One region of the Paenibacillus sp. NPDC056579 genome, then DNA from elsewhere that is predicted to be linked to it. Evidence: riboswitches for the same ligand, from Rfam matches in the RefSeq annotation. Region 1 holds a riboswitch; each other region holds the start of a gene.

What was found. A riboswitch is a leader RNA that binds a small molecule or an ion and turns the genes downstream of it on or off. The one in region 1 is predicted to bind cobalamin.
Region 2: another riboswitch for cobalamin. It lies ahead of ACFQ88_RS18650 (LysR family transcriptional regulator); the one in region 1 lies ahead of cobJ (precorrin-3B C(17)-methyltransferase).
Region 3: another riboswitch for cobalamin. It lies ahead of ACFQ88_RS01180 (energy-coupling factor ABC transporter permease); the one in region 1 lies ahead of cobJ (precorrin-3B C(17)-methyltransferase).
Region 4: another riboswitch for cobalamin. It lies ahead of nrdI (class Ib ribonucleoside-diphosphate reductase assembly flavoprotein NrdI); the one in region 1 lies ahead of cobJ (precorrin-3B C(17)-methyltransferase).

The regions. Positions count from the first base shown of each region.
Region 1 is NZ_JBHTVD010000005.1:428,464-434,282, reverse strand. Features, by position in the region: gene cobK (precorrin-6A reductase) at 1-461, opposite strand, end outside; gene ACFQ88_RS21630 (sirohydrochlorin chelatase) at 479-1,588, opposite strand; gene cobJ (precorrin-3B C(17)-methyltransferase) at 1,621-3,525, opposite strand; cobalamin riboswitch at 3,772-3,977, opposite strand; gene ACFQ88_RS21620 (helix-turn-helix domain-containing protein) at 4,184-4,552, shown strand; gene ACFQ88_RS21615 (hypothetical protein) at 4,577-4,771, opposite strand; gene ACFQ88_RS21610 (NAD-dependent epimerase/dehydratase family protein) at 4,995-5,819, opposite strand, start outside.
Region 2 is NZ_JBHTVD010000004.1:392,926-398,744, reverse strand. Features, by position in the region: gene ACFQ88_RS18670 (sulfite exporter TauE/SafE family protein) at 1-162, opposite strand, end outside; gene ACFQ88_RS18665 (ABC transporter substrate-binding protein) at 211-1,509, opposite strand; gene ACFQ88_RS18660 (DinB family protein) at 1,893-2,390, shown strand; gene ACFQ88_RS18655 (VOC family protein) at 2,532-2,999, opposite strand; gene ACFQ88_RS18650 (LysR family transcriptional regulator) at 3,148-4,050, opposite strand; cobalamin riboswitch at 4,192-4,383, opposite strand; gene nrdF (class 1b ribonucleoside-diphosphate reductase subunit beta) at 4,443-5,408, opposite strand; gene nrdE (class 1b ribonucleoside-diphosphate reductase subunit alpha) at 5,439-5,819, opposite strand, start outside.
Region 3 is NZ_JBHTVD010000001.1:223,144-228,962, forward strand. Features, by position in the region: gene ACFQ88_RS01165 (alpha/beta-type small acid-soluble spore protein) at 127-336, opposite strand; gene ACFQ88_RS01170 (hypothetical protein) at 576-881, shown strand; gene ACFQ88_RS01175 (thioredoxin domain-containing protein) at 1,140-3,221, shown strand; cobalamin riboswitch at 3,293-3,486, shown strand; gene ACFQ88_RS01180 (energy-coupling factor ABC transporter permease) at 3,625-4,395, shown strand; gene ACFQ88_RS01185 (energy-coupling factor ABC transporter substrate-binding protein) at 4,392-4,676, shown strand; gene cbiQ (cobalt ECF transporter T component CbiQ) at 4,676-5,467, shown strand; gene ACFQ88_RS01195 (energy-coupling factor ABC transporter ATP-binding protein) at 5,478-5,819, shown strand, end outside.
Region 4 is NZ_JBHTVD010000004.1:387,056-392,874, reverse strand. Features, by position in the region: gene nrdE (class 1b ribonucleoside-diphosphate reductase subunit alpha) at 1-1,653, opposite strand, end outside; gene nrdI (class Ib ribonucleoside-diphosphate reductase assembly flavoprotein NrdI) at 1,640-1,999, opposite strand; cobalamin riboswitch at 2,139-2,342, opposite strand; gene ACFQ88_RS18630 (glycosyltransferase family 2 protein) at 2,644-3,402, opposite strand; gene ACFQ88_RS18625 (ABC transporter ATP-binding protein) at 4,358-5,819, opposite strand, start outside.

The DNA of each region.
Region 1 (5,819 bases):
ACCAAGGTCGTATCCGCGAGCCCCAACAGCTTGCGGGCAAAAATATGAAGCGTCTTGCTGCCCGTAGTCAGCATGATCACTCCTTTGCGCTCGGCGGCAATATCCGCCGCCTGCTCGTAGTCATCCGCAAAGGTAACGAGCGGATGCGTCTCGATGGCGATCCGGTCCCGCTCGAAGCGGATATACGGCACTTCCGCCTCCTGAGCGGCCGCAATCGCATTCTTAGACGCTTCCTCCGCAAATGGATGCGTGGCGTCCACAATCGTTCGAATGCCTCGCTCGCGAACCAACTCAACCAGCTCGTCTGCGGTCAGACGCCCGGTCAATACGGGCAGACCCGCCTCGTCCATCGATTTGGCGGCGCTGTCCGTTACTACCGTCGTCAGGAGAGGATATCCCGCCTGACGTATGTGCAGCGCCAGCTCGCGCGCGTCGCTCGTTCCAGCCATTAAGAGAATCATAGTCGTTCCTCCCCCGATTAAGATGACGTCGCTGCTTTATCGTCCGTAGGCACCGCCACGCGCTCATGCTTATGATCGTCATGGCCATGATCGTGGTGCCCGTGGTCATGATCATGTCCGTGATGATGATCATGGTCATGGTGGTGGTGATCATGATCATGATGGTGATTGTGGTCATGGTCGTGATCATCATGTCCATGATGATGATCGTGATCATGGTGATGATGGTCGTGGTCGTGATGGTGGTGATCATGTCCATGATGGTGGTCGTGGTCATGGTGGTGGTGATGGTCGATATGCTCCATCGCAGCCAACCGGTATTGGCACATATCGCAGTTCATTTTCGTTTCGCCCTGCACGGCCTCCAGCGCTCGTTCGCGCAGGATGTGGCGCAAATTCGGATGAAACCCGAAATAATCGGCCAGCACAAATTGATGCTCAGGATATTTTTCCTTGAATTGCTCGAGCATTTGCTCCATCCGTTTGATCAGTACGCCCGTAAACAGGAAATAGGGCAATATTACGACTCTGCGCGCGCCCAGCTTCAAGCACCGCTCGATTCCCTCATCCACAAGCGGGGCGGTAACGCCGATAAAGGCCGTCTCGACCCACTTCACCTTCATCTTTTCCCAGAATAGACGCGAAATCTTGAACAAATCGCTGTTCGCGTCGGCATCGCTGCTGCCCCGTCCGACGACAAGGACGGCGGTATGCTCGAGTTCCGGCTCCAGCTCAGTACCTGTCGTCGGCTCCAGTCCGTTGGCTGCTCCGGCCGTTTCCAGCCTAGAGGCGAGAATGTCCAGCACCTGCTCGTGAACTCCGATCGGTCTGCCGTATTTGAAACGAACCGAAGGATATTTCTCCTTGGCCTCGTCAATGGCGGCCGGAATATGAATTTTGGCATGTCCTGCGGAAAATAACGTAATAGGAACAACAGCAACCTCCGTCGCCCCTTTCCTCACACAGCTTTCGATGCCCTGCGCAATGGTAGGCGATTCGAATTCGAGAAAACAGGTCTCCACCAACGGCTGCTCCAGCTCGGCCGCAATCGTACGGACAAACTCGCGGACCTCCTCGTTGCCCTCTGCATCCTTACTGCCGTGGCCTACAAACAATACTGCATTCATCTATATAACCTCCCATGAACAATCGCTTTTCTTTAATCACCGCAAACCGCATTTTCTATTGTAAAAGCAGGCATATCCTGATGCCTGTAGCCTTCGATTTCCTTCACCCGTTTGAAAAACTTATGGAACCTCTCGTTCGGATGTCCATTGGTTATGTAACGCGCCACAATGTTCTCTATAGTTTCAATAAGCCGTTCAGGCTCGATCCCTTCGGCTACCGGCTGGCCCGAATGGGCGTTGCGCCCAATCGTTTTACCGCCCAGGAACAAGTCGAACTTCTCCTTGCGATACACGATGCCGATATCCTCCTGAACGGCTCCGTAGCATGCCATGCCGCAGCCGTTCAAGCCGATCCGCAGCTCCTTCGGCACCTTCATGCCGCCAAGCCGCTTGTTCAGCTCCTCGGCGTATGGAATGGCGTCGCCCTTTTCACCGTTGCAAAAATCGCAAGCCTTCACCTGCGCCACATCGCCAATCGGCGACAAAAGAAAGCCCTCCTGCCGGAGCTTCGAAGTAATTTCGTCCGGATTGTCCGTAGGAACGCGAACAATCATTTGATGATGAGGCGTATATTCCATCGTCCCGTTGTCGCCTACGACATCGGCCAAGGCCAGCATCTGCCGTGCCGTAAATTTCTTCTCGGCTACGCCGGGACTAACCGCCAGCTCAAAGATCGACTGCTGGCGGAACAGCACCCCGGCCGGCGGCGCGCTATAGCTGTCCGCCGTCTCTACGCCACGGCTGCGGTCCGACAGCCGCAGCGCCTCCATCGCCAGCGACAGCGGGCTCGCCGCTCCGCCTCGCTCTGCCTCTCGCACCGCGCTTGTCGCTATCACCGCTCCGCCTCGCTCTGCTTCACGCACCGCGCTCGGCGCTATCGCCGCTCCCCCTCGCTCTGCCTCACGCACCGCGCTCGCCGCTATCACCGCTCCGCCTCGCTCTGCTTCACGCACCGCGCTCGCCGCAATCGCCGCTCCGCCTCGCTCTGCCTCGCGCACCGCGCTCGCCGCTGCCGCCGCTCCACCATGGTCTGCTTCACGCACTGCGCTCGGCGCGAAACCGTCCGGCTCCTCTTCGTCCCAATCGTCCTCATCGTCGCCGGCTTCCCACTGGCGCAGCGCCCAAGGCTCTGCCGCCTCCTGCAGCCGCTGGTGAGGCTTAAGCGGCTGTACCTCCGCTCCCAGCGTATATTTGCGCTGGTACCCGCGCGGAGTAATCATCAAGCCGTCGTAGACCGTCGTCGATGCATTTCCGATAATGACCGTCGTCAGCATGCCGATATCGTGGTCAAGCATATCGCGCAGGTTCGTCAGAACCACATGCTGCCTGTCGCGATAAGCGCTCTTCACGATACCGACCGGCGTCTCGGCCGAACGGTACTTCAATAGAATCCGCTGCGTCTCGACGATTTGCCTTGTCCTTCTGCCGCTTCGCGGATTGTACAGGGCGATGACGAAATCCGCCTGCGCCGCCGCCTCGACCCGTCTCGCTATTAGCTCCCAAGGGGTCAGATGGTCGCTTAAGCTGATCGTGCACGCATCGTGCATTACCGGAGCTCCCAGCAGCGATGCCGAAGAGTTGATCGCCGAAATGCCCGGGATAATCTCGACTTCGACGCCGCCTTCCCGCCGCCAGCCCTTCTCCATGAGCACTTCATACACTAGACCGGCCATCCCGTACACGCCGGCATCCCCGCTGGAGATGACGGCGACCTTTTTCCCCGCTTCCGCCTGTCTTACGGCTTCCTGCGCTCTGCTGACCTCCTCCGTCATCCCGGTCCGTACAATCTCCTGATCGGTCAACAGTCCACGGATCAAATCCACGTAAGTGTTATAGCCGATAATAACCTCACTTTCCTCGATCGCTTCGCGCGCGCGTTTCGTTATATGCTCGAAGCTTCCCGGCCCGAAGCCGATGATCAGCAGTTTTCCCGCCATGCTGCACACGTCCTTCCCTATATATTACGGATATATATCCCGTTGCCTTCCCTCTAGCTTCGCTTCCAATCGCTCCGTCCGTCGTCCTTCATACGTTTTTGGAGCAACAAAAAAAGCATCCCCAACAGAATGTGTTAGAAATGCTTTGACAGCCCGGACCTACAATGAAATTAAATGGCACAACAGTGCCATCTCCAAGAACAGGTAAGCCGATCTCTAACACCTCCCTAAATCCGCGTAGGTTAACAGTGTTGTTCGAATAGGCAGGTCTCCTGACTTAGAGCAAAAGCGCCGATCCCCTTCCCGGAACGTATGTTCCAGTGGTATAGCTATCGGCTGCCTGGCCAAAATTGGCGCTCCTTACAGTGGCGGGTCCGTGCCGGTATTGCACCGGTCTTCCCTTTTAAGCAGATAAAGTTCCCCTTATCCGCACCTCATTCGTATCCGTATTTGATTGTCCAGAGCAATCATATCACCCTGAACAAAGATTTGTCTATAACGGTCCGGCAACCATCAATCCCCTGTACTGCTTTCCTTCGACTTTTGGGTCGAAGTTCTTAATTTTTGCCGCAACCCTAGCAAAGAACAGCTTTTCTCACGAACAGTATACCAACCAATAGGTACTTACAAACCGAACCAGCGAAGGTGGAAATTACATATGAAATACGGGCATAGAATTGCTAAACTGCGCAACGACCAACGCTTGACGCAGGAAGATCTCGCCGGCAAGGTAGGCATCACCCGATCCGCACTTTCCCATTACGAGAACAACCGCAGGGAGCCGGATTACGAAACCATTCAGAAGTTCGCCGATTTTTTTCAAGTGACCATCGACTTTTTAATGGGCCGAAGCGACGACAGCAGCCATCCCATAGATAACGATGTACAAGAATTTATCAGTCACCTGGAATTATCGGATGAAGCTCTTATGGAGAGGTTTGTCCTTACCATTGACGGCAGGGAGCTGACGCCGGAGGAATCCCGAAGATTTATTGCATTCATCCGGTATGAGCGTACTTCCAAATAAAAGCGCTTTTTTAGAATCGATACTTTACTTCGAATACTCCATTTTTCCAAGCTCCCATTGAAACATCGGAAACAGTGAAGGCTGCTCCTCTTTATAGGCCTCTTCGACCGGTGAAATAGCAGCTTGCTGAAGGGAGCTCCATGCAGCGAATTTTTCTCTGGGAATTTGGAGCTGATCCAGGATTAAGTCAATTTCGATGCACTTCTTTTGCTCTACCATCGTAAACCCACTCTCCATCTCGTCTCATAAGCGTTCATATCTCAATATTATATAGGAACTTCTCAAAAAATAATGTCACATGCTGGGGGGCGTTCCGCTTAAAGCGCCAATCATTTTGTCGAAACCGTGATTATAAACAAATCTTTATTTATGCAAAAAGCCTTGTCCATCCAAGACAAGGCTTTGATTATGTATAGGCGCTTATCAAAAGGCCGTTCAGTTGTTACGAGGTTACCGTTTTCAACCGCCGAGCCGCCTTTTTTACTCCCATTCTTCGGATCAGGGCGCTTGCCGTCACCATATCGGGCACGACCTCCTGCACGCCGTTCAGCTTATCCATGAACCGGTTATAAATAAAGTCGCCAAGCACCTGGGCCAATCCTTCCTTGAGCTGAATCTGCGGCTTCCATCCCAGCTCTTTCTCAGCCTTTTGTATGGTAACGCATACGTTGGTACTGTCAGCGGGCCGGGCTTGAGCAAATAGGGGCTTTAATTTCTGATTGACAAGCTCATTCATCAGTTCGAACAGCTCCACAATCTGGGTCGATCGTCCCGTACCTATATTATACGTTTCGCCGTCCCCCCTGCTGATCGCCCGGACATTGGCTTCCGCCACATCGGTTACGTATACGAAATCCCGGCTCTGCAGCCCTTTGCCGTAAATGACCGGCCTTTCCCCGTTCACGTACGTTTCCATAAACGCCGAGATGACGCCTCCGCAGCCGAAACGCTTTTGGCGGTAGCCGTAAACGTTCGCATAACGCAATATGGTATAGTTGAGGCCATATAATGCGCCGTACATCCGAATATATTCTTCAGGAGCGAGCTTGGACATTCCTATTCCCGACATCGGAACGCAGGCGGCTGTTTCGTCCGCAGGTACAAGCTCCGTGTTTCCGTATATTTCAGCAGAAGAACCGTAAACCAGCTTCTTGATATTGAATTCCTTGCAGAGGTCAAGCAAATAGATCAGTCCGCGAAGATTAGGGCTAAGCCCCCTGACCATCATCGTTTCATCGAAATCGGTTTTCTCAGCCAAGTGAATACA
Region 2 (5,819 bases), on a different contig from region 1:
GAAGAGCATAGCAGCCAGTGCGGTCCCAAGCGCAGTGTGGATCGGGAACCCGAACACGGTGGAGAGGATGGCAATAATGAATCCTGAGCCGCCTGCTCCGACGAAGCCCAAGAGCAGGCCGGCAGCGAACATAACTAGAATAATTGGTGCGGATACAACCATGCAGAACCCTTCTTTCATCATTCCATTACAGAGACTAAACTTCAAGAACTATTTCTTCTTTGCTTCGATTTCTTTATTGGCCTCTTCTTCCGCCCTCCGCAAAGCCGTATTAATATCTATGTTCCCTGCCAAATGATCAGCGAATGCAGCTCTTAGCTTGGAGCGAACGATATCATCGTATTTATGGGCTTTGTGCGGCTGTCGTGGTGTGCTTTTGAATACGCCGGCTATATTTTTCGTCTGAAAAAGCGGATACTCCGAACCGAACTGCTGGAGCAGCTTGTCGTTGCGGATTGCCGGCAGCGCCCGTCCCAGCTTGACAAAACTCCCCTGAAGCTCCTCCGAGGAGGTTAAATATTGGATGACTTGAAACGCCAGATCCTGGTGCTTGCTCGTCTTGGATAAGGCAAATACATGTGCGTCGACTTCCGCCGATTGTCCAGGGGATTCGGAAAAGCTCGGGAAGGAGACGACATCCCAATTAAAGTTCAGGTCGGCATTGGATCTGACCAAGGTTTGCAATCTGGAGCCAAACCAAGGCATCATGGCGACATTCTTGTCTTTCATGAAATCGTCTGCGCCTTTCCAAATGTTTAACGGGTCTTTGGGCTCGTTTCCCGGTATTGAGTTCAATTCGCTTGCCCATTCGAACGCCTGCTTCCATTCATCCGTCGTTACTTTGGCCTTCCCGGATTGATTGTCGAAAAAGGACAGCGACTTGGCAAGGCCGAACGTATCAACCGTATCGATAGGCTGAATGCCCTTGTATGTAATGCCATCCTCGACACGGGTCAGCTTCTGAGCGAGGACTTTCACTTGATCCCAGGTCATTTGATCGGTCGGGTAAGGGACCGAGAACTTGTCGAAAATATCCTTGTTGTAAGCCATCATATAATAATTTTCGTAAAAAGGCAGCGCATACAGCTCACCTTTTTCCCCGTAGCCTTGAATGGCGTCAATGGCTTCTTTGCGATATGTGGACAAGTCCAGCTTATGCTTGGCGGCGAATTCCCGCAGGTCAACCGCGACGTCCAATTCCTGAAAGGTAATTAAAGCGCGCAATCCTGTCATAATAATGTCCGGCATAGCGCCGGCCGTCAACAGCTCGGTCGGCCCCGTTCCTTCCCCTGGAACGACATATTCCAGTGTCAGGTTGGGAAACTTGCTCTTCACAGGCGCTGCGATATATTTCTCGAAATCCTCCTTTCCTAGTGCACCGTTGTACGCATATGCCTTTAGTGTAACTGCCTCCTGCTGCTGACGCTCTTGAACAGCTGGCGCCGGTTCCTGATTGGAACCGCTGCTGCACCCCGCGATGACTGCAATTACGCTTACAATAGAAAGCATACTTCCCCACCTAGGTTTTCCCATACTCTTCCCCCCAGAATAAAAACTGTTTCACCGCGTGTTATGCGCTTTCATGAATAGATTATCACGAAATCGCTTCCAAAGTAGGGCGATAATTGCTCTCCTTATGTGACTTCCTTGCTGAGATGAGTAAGGTCCTTCACAGAAGGAACCTGCTTGAGCCCCCAAAATCCCGCTATATCCTGACGATCGGTGCGGCTGCACTCAAGTTTCCTTTCATTTGAATAGGTCAAAATATTGCTGCGAATACACAAAAAGCCGGCTCCAGCAAGGAAGCTGCAGCTTATAATACGAACGAGACAAGCTTTCCACTCGGCCATTTTTATAGTAACCTATCCTTATAAAGGGAGGAGATGAAATTCATGGTGAAACAACTGATTGTCGGAGACGCGGTTCATGAGCTGGCTACTACGCGCCGCATCCTGGAGTGTTTGCCCGAGGAGCATATGACATGGAAACCACACATGAAATCGATGACGTTGGGCGAGCTGACTACACACTTGATCAACCTGCTGAACTGGCAAATTGCCATTTTTCATTACCCGGAATTCGATCTGTCAACCGTGCCGATTCGGCGGGAAGCTTTGGAAAGACGCGAACACGTGCTGGAGGAATTCGATACGAACATCGTCAAGCTTGAAAAGCTGCTAGCCGAATGTGACGAGAAAACGCTCGGCGAGGAATGGACCTTGCGAAACGGAGACCATATCATCCTGCGCCAACCACGGGCGATTGCGCTTCGCACCTTCGGATTAAGCCACATGGTCCACCACCGGGCGCAGCTCGGGGTTTATTTGCGGCTTCTCGATATTCCAGTGCCGGGCGTCTACGGTCCCACAGCCGACGAAGAAGGCAAATAACCAAGACAATCCAAATAGTCGTATGGTATCGGCATGAACGCCGACGCTATGCGACTATTTTCTTGAATATCTCCTCAACCAAAACAAGCGATGGATCGGTTCCATCGCCAAGCAACTGTGTTACCCGTCAGGCAAAGTCTCTTACGGCTGCCATAGCTCGAACAAATTTCCATCTGGATCGGTAAATCGGAAGTTCGGTCCGCAAGGTCTGTCTTCCGGAATCTCGCTTATTATGTTTACTCCGTTTTCCTTGAATCGATTGTACATTTCTTGAACCCGGGGAGTGATGAAACAGGCCAAGGCCTGACGTTTGCCATTGTCGAACGTAAAACCCAAGCTTCCTGCTGCTTGACTCGCCCCTCCGCCTCCTCCCATCAGGAAAATCGCTGGGACTACTTGCCGTATTCCGGGTTTTGGAAGGTTTCCGTTTTGATCAGGAAAATTCATAATACTTATTTTCATCCCGGGAGTAACTTCATTGTGATCTGAGGGCTGACATCCTAAATTCTTTTGATACCATTGAATGGACTCGTAAACATCATTCACCGGAACGTAAATACAAGTGATTCCTGTAATGTCTTCCACTTTGCTTTCAAATTTAGTTTGCAATTTCTCGTATCTCCCTTCATTAACAATAATGACTGCCCTTCTAATTTACCGCACATTTGTTCGCTTGTGAATAGAGGGAATTGATCCGTTAAATCCTTTACCATTCCGCGTACCTTATCGTGAACTGCTCCATGCAGCATCATTGAACCTACTGATAAATGGCATGCTTCAAAGCTTCAACATAAGCCGCGCCTAGCTTGGTAATAACCGTATTTTTGTGCGAAATCCAGCCGACATGAATCGTTTCCGCACAATCGAGCGGCACCGGAATGATCTCGTTGCCATTCAGATCCGCGCTTAACACACCTGTAGAAATAGTGTACCCGTTCAAGCCAATCAGCAGATTGAATAACGTCGCACGGTCATTGACACGAATGCTTTTTTTATGGGACATGGTGCTCAATATTTCTTCTGAGAAATGAAACGAGTTAAACTCACCCTGTTCAAAAGACAAATAAGGATATTGCTGCAGCTGCTCGATCGTTACAATCGATTGCCTCGCAAGAGGATTTTTGATGCTGATAAACACATGCGGAGTAGCGGTAAACAAGCTGGTAAACTGCAAATTGGCCGCTTTGAGGATCTTATTAATGACTTTCTCATTAAACTCATTCAAGTATAAAATGCCAATTTCACTGCGCATGCTTTTCACGTCTTCGATAATTTCATAGGTTTTCGTTTCACGTAACGCCATCTCATATTCATCTTGACCGTATTCCTGAACCAGACTGACAAAGGCATTGACCGCAAAGGCATAATGCTGGGTCGAGACCGAGAAATGCTGTGGAGACGGCTTCGTATTAAGGTACCGGCTCTCCAGCAATTCCGCCTGCTCAACGACTTGCCGCGCATAGCTGAGAAACTCTACCCCTTCTTTGGTGAGCGCTATGCCCTTATTGGATCTTTCAAAGATGGAAAGCTGCAGCTCCTCTTCCAGGTCCCTGATTGAATTGGAGAGACTGGGTTGAGTAATAAAAAGCCTCTTTGCGGCTTCGTTGATGGAGCCTCGGTTAGCAACTTCTATTACATATTTTAATTGTTGTAACGTCATACCGACCACTTCCCCATTGGTGTCCTTGAGAATATAAAAAAGACATCTTTACCCGAAAACTTAGGAAAGGTAAAGATGCCTGGATCGTTGAGAATCGCACGATAAGACCGTCTTAACACAATCCTATCTTCCGTAGGTAAAGCAGTGCTGTCAGAACAGGCAGGTCTCCTGGCTCTGGATTCCTCGTCATCAGCAGCCTTCCCGGTCCAGAACAGACCAGTGGCACCATTGCTAAGACTCCCCCATTACAGTGGCGGGACCGCGTCGGCGTTGCACCGAACTTCCCTATTAAGCTTTAGCTGATGCTAAAGCACCTTGTTCCCCTGATATGCAATTAGGTTGAAACAACTCTCATCATATTAAAAAAATCCATGTAGAGCAAGCCTAAAGCATCAATCCCCAAATAGGAAATCGTCATCCGTCAATGATTCTACATTTACCGTCCGGATATAGCCGTTTCCTTTCTTGGAGAAGAAATCATGCTGCTTCGTACGAGTATTGATTCCATTGAGGACAATAGGATTGATCTCCTCTTCCGGAAATAACGGTTCGAGCCCCAGGTTCATCATGGCTTTGTTGGCATTGTAACGCAAGAAGGCTTTCACTTCGTCCGTCAGCCCTACAGCGGTGTACAGCTCCTCTGTATATTGCTCTTCATTGCCGTGCAAGTACCGGAGCAGTCCCTGCAGCGTCTCATATGCAGCTTGCTGCTCGTCCTCATCCATTTGGGCGTACAGCTCTTGAGCCAGCATGCCGACGTACAAGCCGTGAATGCTCTCGTCACGCAAAATCAGGTTAATGATCTCACCGCTGCTCGTCATTTTTCCCTGTCCCGCCAAGTAAAGCGGGTAAAAGAAGCCGCTGTAGAACAGATAACTCTCGAGCAGTACGGAAGCTGCCATCGCCAAGTATAGATCTTTGCGCGAATGAATGTTGTTATAGTATTGAGATATCGTCTCTGCTTTGGTTTGCAAGAAACGGTTGTTTTCGATCCATTGAAAAATACTGTCAATCTCTTCTGTTGAAGCTAAAGTGGTAAAAATGCTGCTGTAGGACTTCGCATGGATTTGCTCCATCATTCCCATAAAGCCGAGAACAGCTTTACGCTGCAATCCGTCGACCAGCTCGAGAATCTTAGGCATTCCCACGCTGCCTTGTACGGTGTCGAGCAAAGTTAAGCCGCCAAGCACCTTCATGTACAGGTCCCGCTCCGCATCGTTCAATGTCAGCCAGGACATTTTGTCGTCCGACAACGGAATCTCCTCATCCGTCCAAAACTGCATAATATTTTGTTTCCAGAATGTATCCGTAAAATCGTCATCAGGACGGTTCCAATTCACGGCTTTCCAAACACTCATTGCTGCAACTCCCTTTCCTGCTAACTTATCTTATACGGAACAACTGATGCACTCTTCAACGGAAAGATGGTTAGTCCGAGTGTAATAAAGAGATTTCAGTCCTTTTTTCGCTGCATAAATATAGTATCTCGCAAGCTGTCTCGTCGTTACATCGCTATTCACGTGCAGGACGGTGGATATTCCTTGGTCCACGTGCGCTTGAATTTCAGCAATTAAATCCAACACTTTGAATTGATCCATTTGATAGGCCGATTTATAGAAGAAGTAGTTATCTCTGCTCAAATACGGCATCGGATAGTACGTAGTCGAATTCGCATAAGTCCGCGTTTCGATCTGCTCCACTATCGGCATAACGCTTGATGTTGCATTCTGAATATACGAAATGCTCTGTGTTGGTGCAATAGCAAGGCG
Region 3 (5,819 bases), on a different contig from region 1:
AATCCGATAAACGAAAAAAAGCCGATCTTATGTATCGGCTTCGAGATTCCATGAAAAACAGCCCCTTTGCCACTTAAGGAGGACTAGAAAGTGGTAAGGGGCTGTATGGCTGAATTCATTAAAGCATTATCGTTTGTAACCCGAAAGCTGCTGTTCAGCAATTTGGACTAGGCGACGAGTAATGTTTCCACCAATTGCACCTGCATCGCGTGTTGCGAGGTTGCCGTTGTAACCAGTTGGAGATAGCTGAATACCTAATTCTTGGGCTACTTCATACTTCAGTTGATTCAATGCTGACTGAGCTTGTTGTACTACTAAAGAATTGTTGTTTGCCATTGGTAATCACTCCTTTTTTATTGGTGTAACTGTATTATGTGAAGGAAGTAATTAGATATACGCAACAACGATTTGGTAAATAAATCCGGTTACTAAATTACATAGACTTGGAGTTTGACCGCCTCTTAGCTTTCGCTAAGAGGCACTTTTTTGTAACAGGATGGTTTACTTTTATTGGAATAAGCAGCAGTAAAGCACACAAAATAATACCAAAATTATGGAAAGGGGGAGTAAGTGACATGGAGCTAAGCATTCCAGCGGATGTGAACGAAAATGTTAAGGTCAACTACGATACGTTACGACATATTTTTCATAATTGTGCTGATATCGTATTTAGATCGTTAAAACTTACGGATCAAATTGAGATTCTATTCGTTTATATAGAAGAGCTGACAGACTCGAATAAATTGGAACAGATTATTTCGACTTGTATGATTAGCCGTGATTTTGATCGACTGACACAATCCTTGATTGGCGTCATTACGGCAGTCTGGGTTATTGCGACGTTCGGAACCAATATCGGATCCACCTTAATCTTTCCGTAATTTAGTATGGTCCGATTTATAAATTATTTAGGATTTATTCAAAACATGGATGTCTGGATTATGTTCATTTGGATATTTAGCGTATTCGTAAAGCTAGCCATTTACTTGTTCATCAACCATAGACAGGCTATAGAAGAAGCAGCGGTAATCAAACCTATACAGGATGCTAAACCTGTGCCTTTATTGCATGGGTTTTTCCTTTTAGCTGATTATGTTAAACTCGATACATAAAATCCAGCTGCCAAAGAGGTGATTCCTATAACCACACACAACACCACCAACAGATTAGCCAACGAAAAGTCTCCCTACCTGCTCCAGCACGCCTACAACCCGGTCGATTGGTTCCCTTGGTCCGAAGAGGCATTTGACATAGCCAAACGCGATAACAAGCCTATCTTCCTATCTATCGGCTACTCCACCTGCCATTGGTGTCACGTCATGGAAAGAGAGTCCTTCGAGGACGAAGAAGTAGCCGGGCTGCTGAATCGGGACTACATATCGATCAAGGTCGACCGGGAGGAACGGCCGGATGTCGACCACATTTACATGACTGTATGTCAAGCTCTGACCGGACAAGGGGGATGGCCGCTTACGATCGTCATGACTCCGGACAAAAAACCGTTTTTTGCCGGGACGTATTTTCCGAAGCACAAACGATATGGCCGTCATGGCTTAATGGATTTGTTGACACAGCTTGGCAGCTTGTGGAGAAACAATCCGGACAAGGTGCTCGAGACTGGCGAGCAGATCGTACAGGAAGTGGAAAAAAGCATGCTGGCCAATCTCAATGGGTCTATCTCCGCCGAGACGCTGGATCAAGCATTTGAGATTTATGAGCAAAGGTTCGATCCGGAATACGGCGGATTCGGGAACAAGCCCAAATTTCCGACCTCGCACAATCTCTCCTTCCTGATGCGGTATTATCAAAGGTCGGGAAACGAGAAGGCACTGCAGATGGTGGAGAAAACATTGGATTCCATGCATCGCGGCGGCATGTATGATCATGTCGGATACGGCTTCTCCCGATACTCGGTGGATGAGAAGTGGCTTGTGCCGCATTTCGAGAAAATGCTGTACGATAATGCGCTGCTCGCGTGGACTTACATCGAAGCTTACCAATTGACCGGCAAAAAGAAATATGCCGAAGTGGCGGAGCAGATTTTCGCTTATGTGCTGCAGGATATGACCGATTCGGATGGGGGCTTTTATTCGGCGGAGGATGCCGATTCCGAAGGCGAGGAAGGCAAGTTTTATGTCTGGTCCCCGAAGGAAATCGTTGAAGCTTTGGGGGATGAGGACGGGGAATGGTACTGCGATTTATTCGATATTACCGATACTGGCAATTTTGAAGGACGCGGCATCCCTAACTTGATCCATCAGGATTTGGAGACGGCGGCGAGCCGCAAAGGATTAGCGCTCCACGAGCTAAAGGAGCGTGTCGAGCGCTGCAGGCAGCAGCTGTTCGCTGCACGAGAGAAACGGATTCATCCAGGCAAGGATGATAAAATATTGACCTCATGGAACGGTCTGATGATTATGGCATTGGCGAAAGCATCCAAGGCTCTGGGCAACGAATCGTATTTGCAGGCTGCCGCCAAAGCGGCCCAATTTATTACGATCAACTTGCGAAGAGAAGACGGACGCTTGCTAGCCCGTTATCGCGATGGAGAAGCGGCGTATCCAGGTTATGTGGATGACTATGCTTTTCTGGTATGGGGGCTGATCGAGCTGTACGAAGCGGCCTTCGACATCCGTTATTTGAAGCTGGCTGTTGAACTGAACGCCCAGATGATCGACCTGTTTTGGGATGAGGAGCGGGGAGGGCTGTATTTCTACGGGAATGACGGCGAGCAGCTTATCTCCAGAAATAAGGAAATTTATGACGGTGCATTGCCTTCAGGCAACTCGGTTGCCGCTATGAACTTATTGAAGCTGTCCAAGCTGACATACGATGCCAAGCTGTCGCGGATTGCCGATACGCAGCTGGAGGCGTTCGCAGGCTCTATTGAGCGCTATCCGGCAGGCCACTCGATGTTTCTGATCGCCTTGGATTTTGCCTACGGCCCGACAAGCGAAATCGTTATAGCTGGCCGCAAAGGGTCGGATGAGATTGCCGAAATGCTCGAGGAAGTGAGAAGCGGTTTTCGCCCCAACGCTATTACCGTATTCGTGCCCGATGGTGCCGAAGGCGAAGAAGTCGGGCGGCTGATTCCGCTGGTTCAGGATAAAAGAGCCATAGGCGGACGGGCAACGGCATATGTGTGTAGAGATTTCGCCTGCCAATCGCCTACGACGGATTTAGAGGAGCTTATAGAGCTGCTCCAGCCGGAACAGGATTGATCGGAATTTTTTCGGATAAAGAAGGAATTTGAGTCTCAGCGACGAATATGGATTATTCGGCTTCAATACAACTACATACGAAAACGTCAGGTGCCTTTGTGAAGACAAAGGGTAACAGGGAATCGGGTGCAAATCCCGAGCGGTCCCGCCACTGTATACGGGGAGTTTCTTTCAATACGTCACTCGAGCTGCCACGCAATTTGGGGAAGGCGAAAGAATACATCGATCCGTGAGCCAGGAGACCTACCTGATGTGATGCACCATATTGCCTTCGAGGAAAGGAGAGGTGTACGAACGATGAAGCGACAACGCCTTTTTTGTTTGTCGTCTATTGACACGTACCCATGACCAATCCGACACGGATTGGTTTTTTTGTTTGAACAAAGGTAGGAGGGGTATAAAAATGAAACGCAAGAAAACATGGGTGAGCACGTTGCTCCTGGTCGCAGGCTTTGTGCTGTATTTGTCGGTCAATGAACCGCAATCCGCTTACGCAATGCACATTATGGAAGGGTTTCTTCCTTTAGGGTGGGCGATTTTTTGGTGGGTATTATTTATTCCATTTTTTATTACGGGGCTTCGCTCGCTGATTCGCATTACGAAAGAAACTCCGGAGCTTAAGATGATGCTCGGATTGGCCGGTGCCTTCACGTTCGTGCTGTCCGCTCTGAAGCTGCCTTCGGTAACGGGAAGCAGCTCGCATCCGACCGGTACCGGTCTTGGAGCGGTCATGTTCGGCCCGCTGCCTATGAGTGTGCTGGGGTCCATAGTACTGCTGTTTCAAGCGCTGCTCTTGGCTCACGGCGGTTTGACGACGCTCGGCGCCAACGCTTTTTCCATGGCGGTTGCGGGACCGATGGTAGGTTACGCCGTGTACCGTTGGATGATGGGGGCGACCGGAAAGCAGAAGCTATCCATCTTTATGGCGGCGGCGATGGCTGACCTCTCCACGTATGTTATGACATCCGTTCAATTGTCGTTGGCGTTTCCGGCGGAACAAGGCGGTATAGCGGCTTCGTTTATCAAGTTTGGCGGTATATTTGCTATTACTCAAATTCCGCTTGCTATCAGTGAAGGACTGCTGACCGTTCTGATCTGGAACTGGCTCCAGTCTTACAATTCCAATGAATTGTCCGTATTGCAGCGCAAAATGAAAGGGGCACGCGAACAATGACAACAACGACTAAAAATATATTGCTGCTGACGGGCGTCATCTTGCTCGCCGCCATTCCTCTATTGTTCGTCAACGGCGAATTCGGAGGAGCGGACGGAGCTGCGGAGGAAATGATCAAGGAACTGCATCCTGCTTACGAGCCGTGGTTCTCGTCGCTGCTCGAGCCGCCTCCGGAGACGGAGAGCATGCTGTTCGCGCTGCAAGCCGCATTGGGGGCAGGCTTTATCGGATACACGATAGGCTTATTCAAGGGAAGGGCCTCCAAGTCGAAGTCCCAATGATGAAGACCATCGATCGTTTATCTTATGGCAATAAGCTGCGGGCCGTTTCTCCCATGTGGAAGTGCGGCTTCGCAGCTCTTCTTCTGCTTATTGCTTATGTGGCGCATCCGTGGATTCAGCTGCTTATTTTCCTGTGGATGCTGATTTGGCTTATTGGCTATGCGGCCATTCCCGCCAAGCAGGTGGCTTTGATGCTGGGCGCTTCTTGCCTGTTTTTCATCGGAAGCTTGCCGGCTTTGATAATAGAAGTACGGAACATGGATTTCGGTCATGAAATGGCTCACGGTATCGTATTATTTTCGTTATCCCACTGGACAATCTATATGAATTTGACGAGCCTGATGAGTGCGGGGCAGCTGCTGATCCGCATTATGGCCTGCGTGTCAGCAAGCTTTTTCGTCATTCTTACGACGCCGATGTCCGAGCTATTCCAGGTCATGAAGGTACTAAGAGTGCCGACTCTGGTCCTGGAAATCATGATGATTACCTACCGGTTCCTATTCTTGCTGTCCGATACGGCTCATGATATGTATACAGCGCAGCAATCGCGGGGCGGCCAGTCCGGCTTCGCAGGCAAAATCCGTGATACCGCGACGCTTATAGCCCGGCTGTTTGTCAAAACAATGCAAAGGTACCAAGGACTCACGAATGGTTTGATTTCGAGAGGCTTTACAGACGAGCTCCGGCTGCCTCCTTATGTAAAAAAGGCTGTTCCTGAGCGGTACAAGGTGGAAGCCTGTATGGGAGTAGCAGTATTAGTCATATTGGAGTGCTGGATTCGATGGGGGTGAAGGGGAAACGATGAAGCGAGAATCCATACAACTTGAATCGATGTTACCTGCGATACAATCGCAAGATGTGGTTTACAGCTATCCGGGAACGAGTGTGCATGCGCTTCGGCAGCTGAATATAGCCATACCAACGGGGAAGAAAACCGCGATCTGCGGGCATAACGGATCGGGAAAATCGACGCTCTTCCTGCAAGCTATCGGCATTCATCGTCCGGATGAAGGAACGATGCTCCGGCGGGGCGAACCTTTGTCCTATGACCGCCATTCGTTAAAAACGTTGCGGCAGCAGGTAGGACTCGTATTCCAGGATCCGGAGCAGCAGCTGATCCTTACTACGCCGCGTGAAGATATC
Region 4 (5,819 bases), on a different contig from region 1:
ATCCAATGGAGACGGAACCGTCATATCCTTGAACAGGCTTTTTACCTTATTGGTGACGGGTCTATAATCCGTTTCTAAATAGCGATCAAAGTAGCTCCCGTTCGCATAGTCCGAAAGCTCGAATCCGGCGAACGTAACGCCGCGCTCTTTGGCAATCTCCATGCTTTGCTCCAAAGAGTAATAATTCATCATCATGAAGAAGGTCCGTGCAAAATCTTTGGCTTCTTCACTTTCATAGGAGATTTTATTTTTGGCCAGGTAGCCGTGCAGATTCATGGCGCCAAGCCCGACCGAATGCATCTCTTTGTTCGCTCTGGCAACGCCGGGAGCATTGGCGACGGTAGTCATATCGCTGACCGCTGTCAAGGCGATAATCCCTTCTTTGACGGATTCCTTCACCTTGCCGAGCTCCATCACGTTGACGATGTTCAAGGAAGCAAGATTGCAGCTTATATCGCGCCGAATCACATCCGCTTGACCGTAATCGGCGATTTTCGAAGTCTCCTGCAGCTGGAAAATTTCCGTGCAAAGGTTCGACATTTTAATCGCACCCAGCTGCTTCAAAGGGTGAGCGCGGTTCGCATTGCTTTTATTCATAATGTAAGGATAGCCCGATTCAAGCTGAATCATTGAGATCTTGATCATCATGTCGCGCGCGCTCATAACGACCTGCTTACGCACACGCTCGTCGGCCAGCAGCTGATCGTACATCACGTCAAGATCCATATCATCCAGATGCATTCCATACGCTTTATAAACGGAATAAGGAGCAAAAACATGCAGCGGTTTGTTTTCCTCCGCCAGCTGATAAAACTTGTTAGGTATGATCAGCCCGATCGATAACGTTTTGAGACGTGTTTTTTCATCGGCATTGATTTTCTTACTGTCCAGCAGCTCCATAATATCCCATCCGAAGATGTTGTAATAGGCTGCACCCGACCCTCTGCGCTGGCCCATTTGATCGGCATAGGAGAATGCATCTTCCATCAGCTTGAGCACCGGCATAATGCCTTTGGCCGCGCCTTCCACGTCCTTGATCGGTTCTCCGCGGCCGCGCAGCTTGGACAGGTTGACCGCTACACCGCCGCCGATTTTGGACAGCTGCATGCAGGTACCGAGAACATAGTTGATCGAATTCAGGGAATCGTCCATTTCAAGCAAGAAGCACGAAACCATCTCTCCGCGACGGCTCTTACCCGCATTCAAGAACGTCGGAGTCGCCGGCTGTACACGCTGATCCATCATCGCAGTAGTCAGCATTCTAGCCGTATTCATATCTCCGCGAGCCAGATGCAAGGCTACAATTGCAACTCTGTCTGGATAGTGCTCCAAGTAGAGCGCGCGGTCATTACTCTTCACTGCGTAATCGGTATAAAACTTGGATGCCGCCATATAGGAAGGAAACTCGAAGCGATAGCTATGGGCGATTGCGTAAATTTCCTCAACGTCAGCCTGAGAATATTGCTGATATACGTCCTCGTAATAATCGTTATCTATCATATAGCGCACTTTCGTGGTCGTATCGGCGAAATGGACGCTCTTGCTATGTACTTCCTCTATAAATGCCTTAACAGCTTCCTTATCTTTATCCAATTGAAAAAAGCCGTCCGGATCTCTTTGCAGCAACAAATTGTTCAATTCAATATGCAGCAACCAAATGCACCTCCTGTTTAAACCTCTCCACATCTTGTTTCGTTCCTGAAAGCTCAAACTTGCTTAATACCGGAACCTTATATAATTTGGCGATCAGATCGGCGCTTCGGGCAAACCCTTCGCCCCAATTCCGATTTCCGCTGGCCGAAACACCTATCAGATTCGCATGGTTCTTCTGAAGAAAGGACAGCACCTTCTGAGGGACTTGACCGAAGCCCGTAGTATAGGTGATGAGAATGAACGGTTCATCCACCTTCATCATTTCCTCAATTTGAACCACCCGCATATTCAGCTTCTCCACAAAACGGCGCACATTTCCCGTCTTGGAATCGTAAGCGATCAACATGTCTTCCTTCCCCTTCCTTGTCCCTGACAAAGCAGACATAAAAAAGCGCGTTCGGCTAACGGGGACGAATGCGCTGAAATGAGCATGCAAAGAAACATACTTCATTAAAGACGTAACGGACACCTTCCTGTTCTCCGCAGGCCGTGTCAATGAGCAGGCAGGTCTCCTGGCTAGAGAGTCATCGTGATCGATCCGCCTTCCCAGCCTGTTCAACCAAGCCAGTGGCATACAAGACCGATTCTCCTCTCTTACAGTGGCGGGACCGCGCCGGTTTCTCACCGGTCTTCCCTATTAAGCTTTCTCGTAGTGTTTCACGAAAAGCACCTGTCACAACAATATATAGTTGGTATTTAATAATTTATATCAATATATGGTGCTTGTCAATGGATAGGAGAGCCCTATTTTTAATATACTCATAGACTTCAGCCCACTGCCGTCCATCCCTGTTCGTACTTATTTCGTGCCATTCAATACAGCTGCAGGCGGCTTATTAATGACAAAAAAGGACGGCGCATGCGGCGCCGCCTCCTTTTTGCTCGATTTGTAATTCCTAGCGATATGACCCTAAGTTCCCCCACTAAATCCTGTTCTGCCAAATGCCTTGTACAAATCTTCGAGTCACTTCGGAACCTGGAACCTCCAGCCTACAAAAAAATCCAACGCATATCGTCACGATTGCGCAAATCTTCTGCTTTGGCCGCGGTTTCGTAATACACCCTTTCCAATTCAGGCCTGTCGACAAAATGCTGGGCTCCCCATCCCTTATCCTTGTCGCTTTGCGGAATCCTTGTCTGTATAAACAGCTTGCGTCGGATCATTTCCTCGTTCCATGGACTAAATCTGAAATGGAGCATGTATGCACCTGGTATATAGGATTCGCTCGGATGGAATGATTGATGTCGGCCGGGTCCATAAGCGCCATCAGGATATTGGTGAATAAATCGATCCCTGAAAATATTTTCATATCGATATATGCCGTGAAATCTTTGCTTAACTAGAGGCGCATCCGGACTGGGATCAGAATATACACCCCATGGGTCTGCCATTGTAACGCCTGTTGTTCTATATATGAATTGGCCTTGTTGATTCAATTGATGCAGGAAAGCATACTTATGCTGAATGCATAGGAATTCGGTTGTATTCAAAACCATTTTCCAGCCCGTGAACTCACGCTCGAATTCCATAACCTCCTGATCGCAGGCGGCTATATCAAAAACGGGGTTTCGGGATCTTCGTATCTCCCAATTCGGTGCCAGTTGGCGGATCAGCATATTGGAATTATCCGTCGAACCGTAATCGATCATGACACCGTGATCGAACAATGGATAATGATGCTTTAGCCACCATTGAAGCATGTACGCTTCATTGTAATAATGACAAAAGACGATCATATTGGATTGCATAAGATAACCCCCCGCTCTATAATGTTTCCTCTCTTTTAATATATTCCTGCGATTGCCGGGGGCGTGGGTGAATTTTCTGGTATTAAAAAATATTGTTACTATACAAGACGTCCTTCAACAGGCAGAAACTCACAGGTGTTATTCATTTCCCATCATGATTGTGTATAACTCGACCTGCTCAGCTCTGAGACGTATTGTGGCTTAAGTAAGGCAATAGCTGTCAAACATTTCTCATCATCTTGCCCTTACACATCTTTCTCAGAGCTTCTTATTGTAAGTATTTTTTTATACAAATCGCTAATATTTTCGGATTCTTTTTCGGGTAGCTATCACTTTTCGTGCTTAGGATAAAAATCTCTAAATAAATGCTCCCATTCGTTCATAAAGTCACTTTGAAAAGCTCTATTGTAATAGTTAACATGTAGATTCCAGAATTCCATTGAACTACAATAAAACTTCCCCAGAATGAATGATGGATAATTATGTGCAGAACTTGCCATGATCCTTGTCTTTTCTTCCTCCCTCTGATCAATTACATTTATTAACTTCTCTACTATGTACTTGATCGGTTCAATACTCATATAAATCCTTTCCATTCTTCCAGCTCGATCAAACAAGCTAAGTTTCCTTAATGTTGCGATAATTCTATCTTTATAGACGTGGTCTTCAATTACTTTTATGTCATTTATTAATTTGTTAATTGAACGATAATTAATTACCAAGCCTCTATGTAACCAAGATCTATACTTATGTCCTTTTCTAACATTATTACCACCCCCTTTTATTTATTCGTATCCGGAATACCCGCACAACGAGAACATATATTCTATTTTTACCATAAAATGCACCAATTGTACATTATTGGTTTGTTCTTATGAAATTGCGCCAAACCAACAAAAATGACCCCTATCCCATAATAAACAGGGTAAGGAGCCATTATTCGATGGTTCACAAATTAATATGCTTTCGCGGTACGCTCCGTTTCCTCCTCATTCGGTGACTCTTCCCCCTGCCATAATAGCTGCATCTCCGTACATGTCGCCAGCAGCTCGGACAATGTACCCTCGGCCTCGACCCTGCCGTTCTTCATCACAATAATATGATCCGCGCGTGCTAGTGCCGCTCTGCGGTGAGACACTGCGATACACGTCACATCCTGTTCTTTAAACAGTCGTTCCCACAGCAGCTTCTCGGTTTCTACGTCAAGCGCGCTGGATAAATCGTCGAAGAGCAACAGATCCGACTGCGTCAGCATCATTCTGGCCGTAGCTGCGCGCTGGATTTGTCCTCCGGACAGCATCACGCCCCGTGGACCAACCATGGTATCAAGCCCGTGTTCGAGCTGCTTCACATCTTGCTCCATCACTGCTAACCGAACTGAATAATCAAGCATATCTGGAGTTACATTGCTGCCTTGGGTGATGTTCTCGCGGAGCGGGTCGCTGAACAAGCGCGGCACCTGCGGTGTATATGCCGCTCTCGGCGGGATAAGGAATGTCGCCGGATCCTCTATCTGCATCCCATTCCATGTGACTTTTCCATCCGTTTTGGGGAGAAGTCCTAGCAGCGTCCGAACCAAGGTCGATTTTCCAGAGCCAATTCTGCCCGTAATGACCAGAAATTTGCCGCGCTCCAAATCGAAGCTGACGTCAGAGATTCCATTATGAGAATTCGGGTATCGATAGGAGAGCCCTTCCACCTCCAGCCGCTGCAAGGGTTCAAACGTGCTCTTGTCATAAACCGGCACATCGGGCGGCGAATGGTCCAGATAAATCGCATTGTGCTCGACTATGCTGTCTTCCTGGCCTGGACGAAACAGCACCCGCATCCGGTCGATTGCAACTCTCAGCTTGTTGTGCTGGAACACCATGTAGCCGAACAACGAGATGCTTGATCCGAACGAACCGACATACATCGTAAAAAGCGCAAAGTCCCCGACCGTGAATCGCCCTGCCTGCATCTCGGCAGCACACATCAACAAAATAATACCCGTGCTAATGCTAAGTACATGCTGGTTCAATGAGCGCATCCACTGCTTGAATAAATTATCTTTGAGCGCCGCCTGCCTGCGTGATTCATTTAGCGTTAAAAACCGGTTAAGAACATGGCGCTCGGCTTGCCCCAGCTTTATTGCTTGCACGGCGCTGAAGGTTTCCGCGATAAAACCGGTGATCCGTCCTGTCGCTTCGCGATTAAGCCGGCTGTATCTTTGCGCTTTGTTGCGGGATAAATTATTAAGAAGCGTCACGACCAGAAGCGGAAGAATCGCAACGACAGTGATCCCTACGTTGATATTAACCATGATGACGATGGCGATGACCGCGTACGCTAACTTCCCCCAGAAATCAACCCAGGATTCCACATACTCCACCACTTCGTCTACGTCTTCACGGAAACGAGTCATGGCCTCGCCCGGC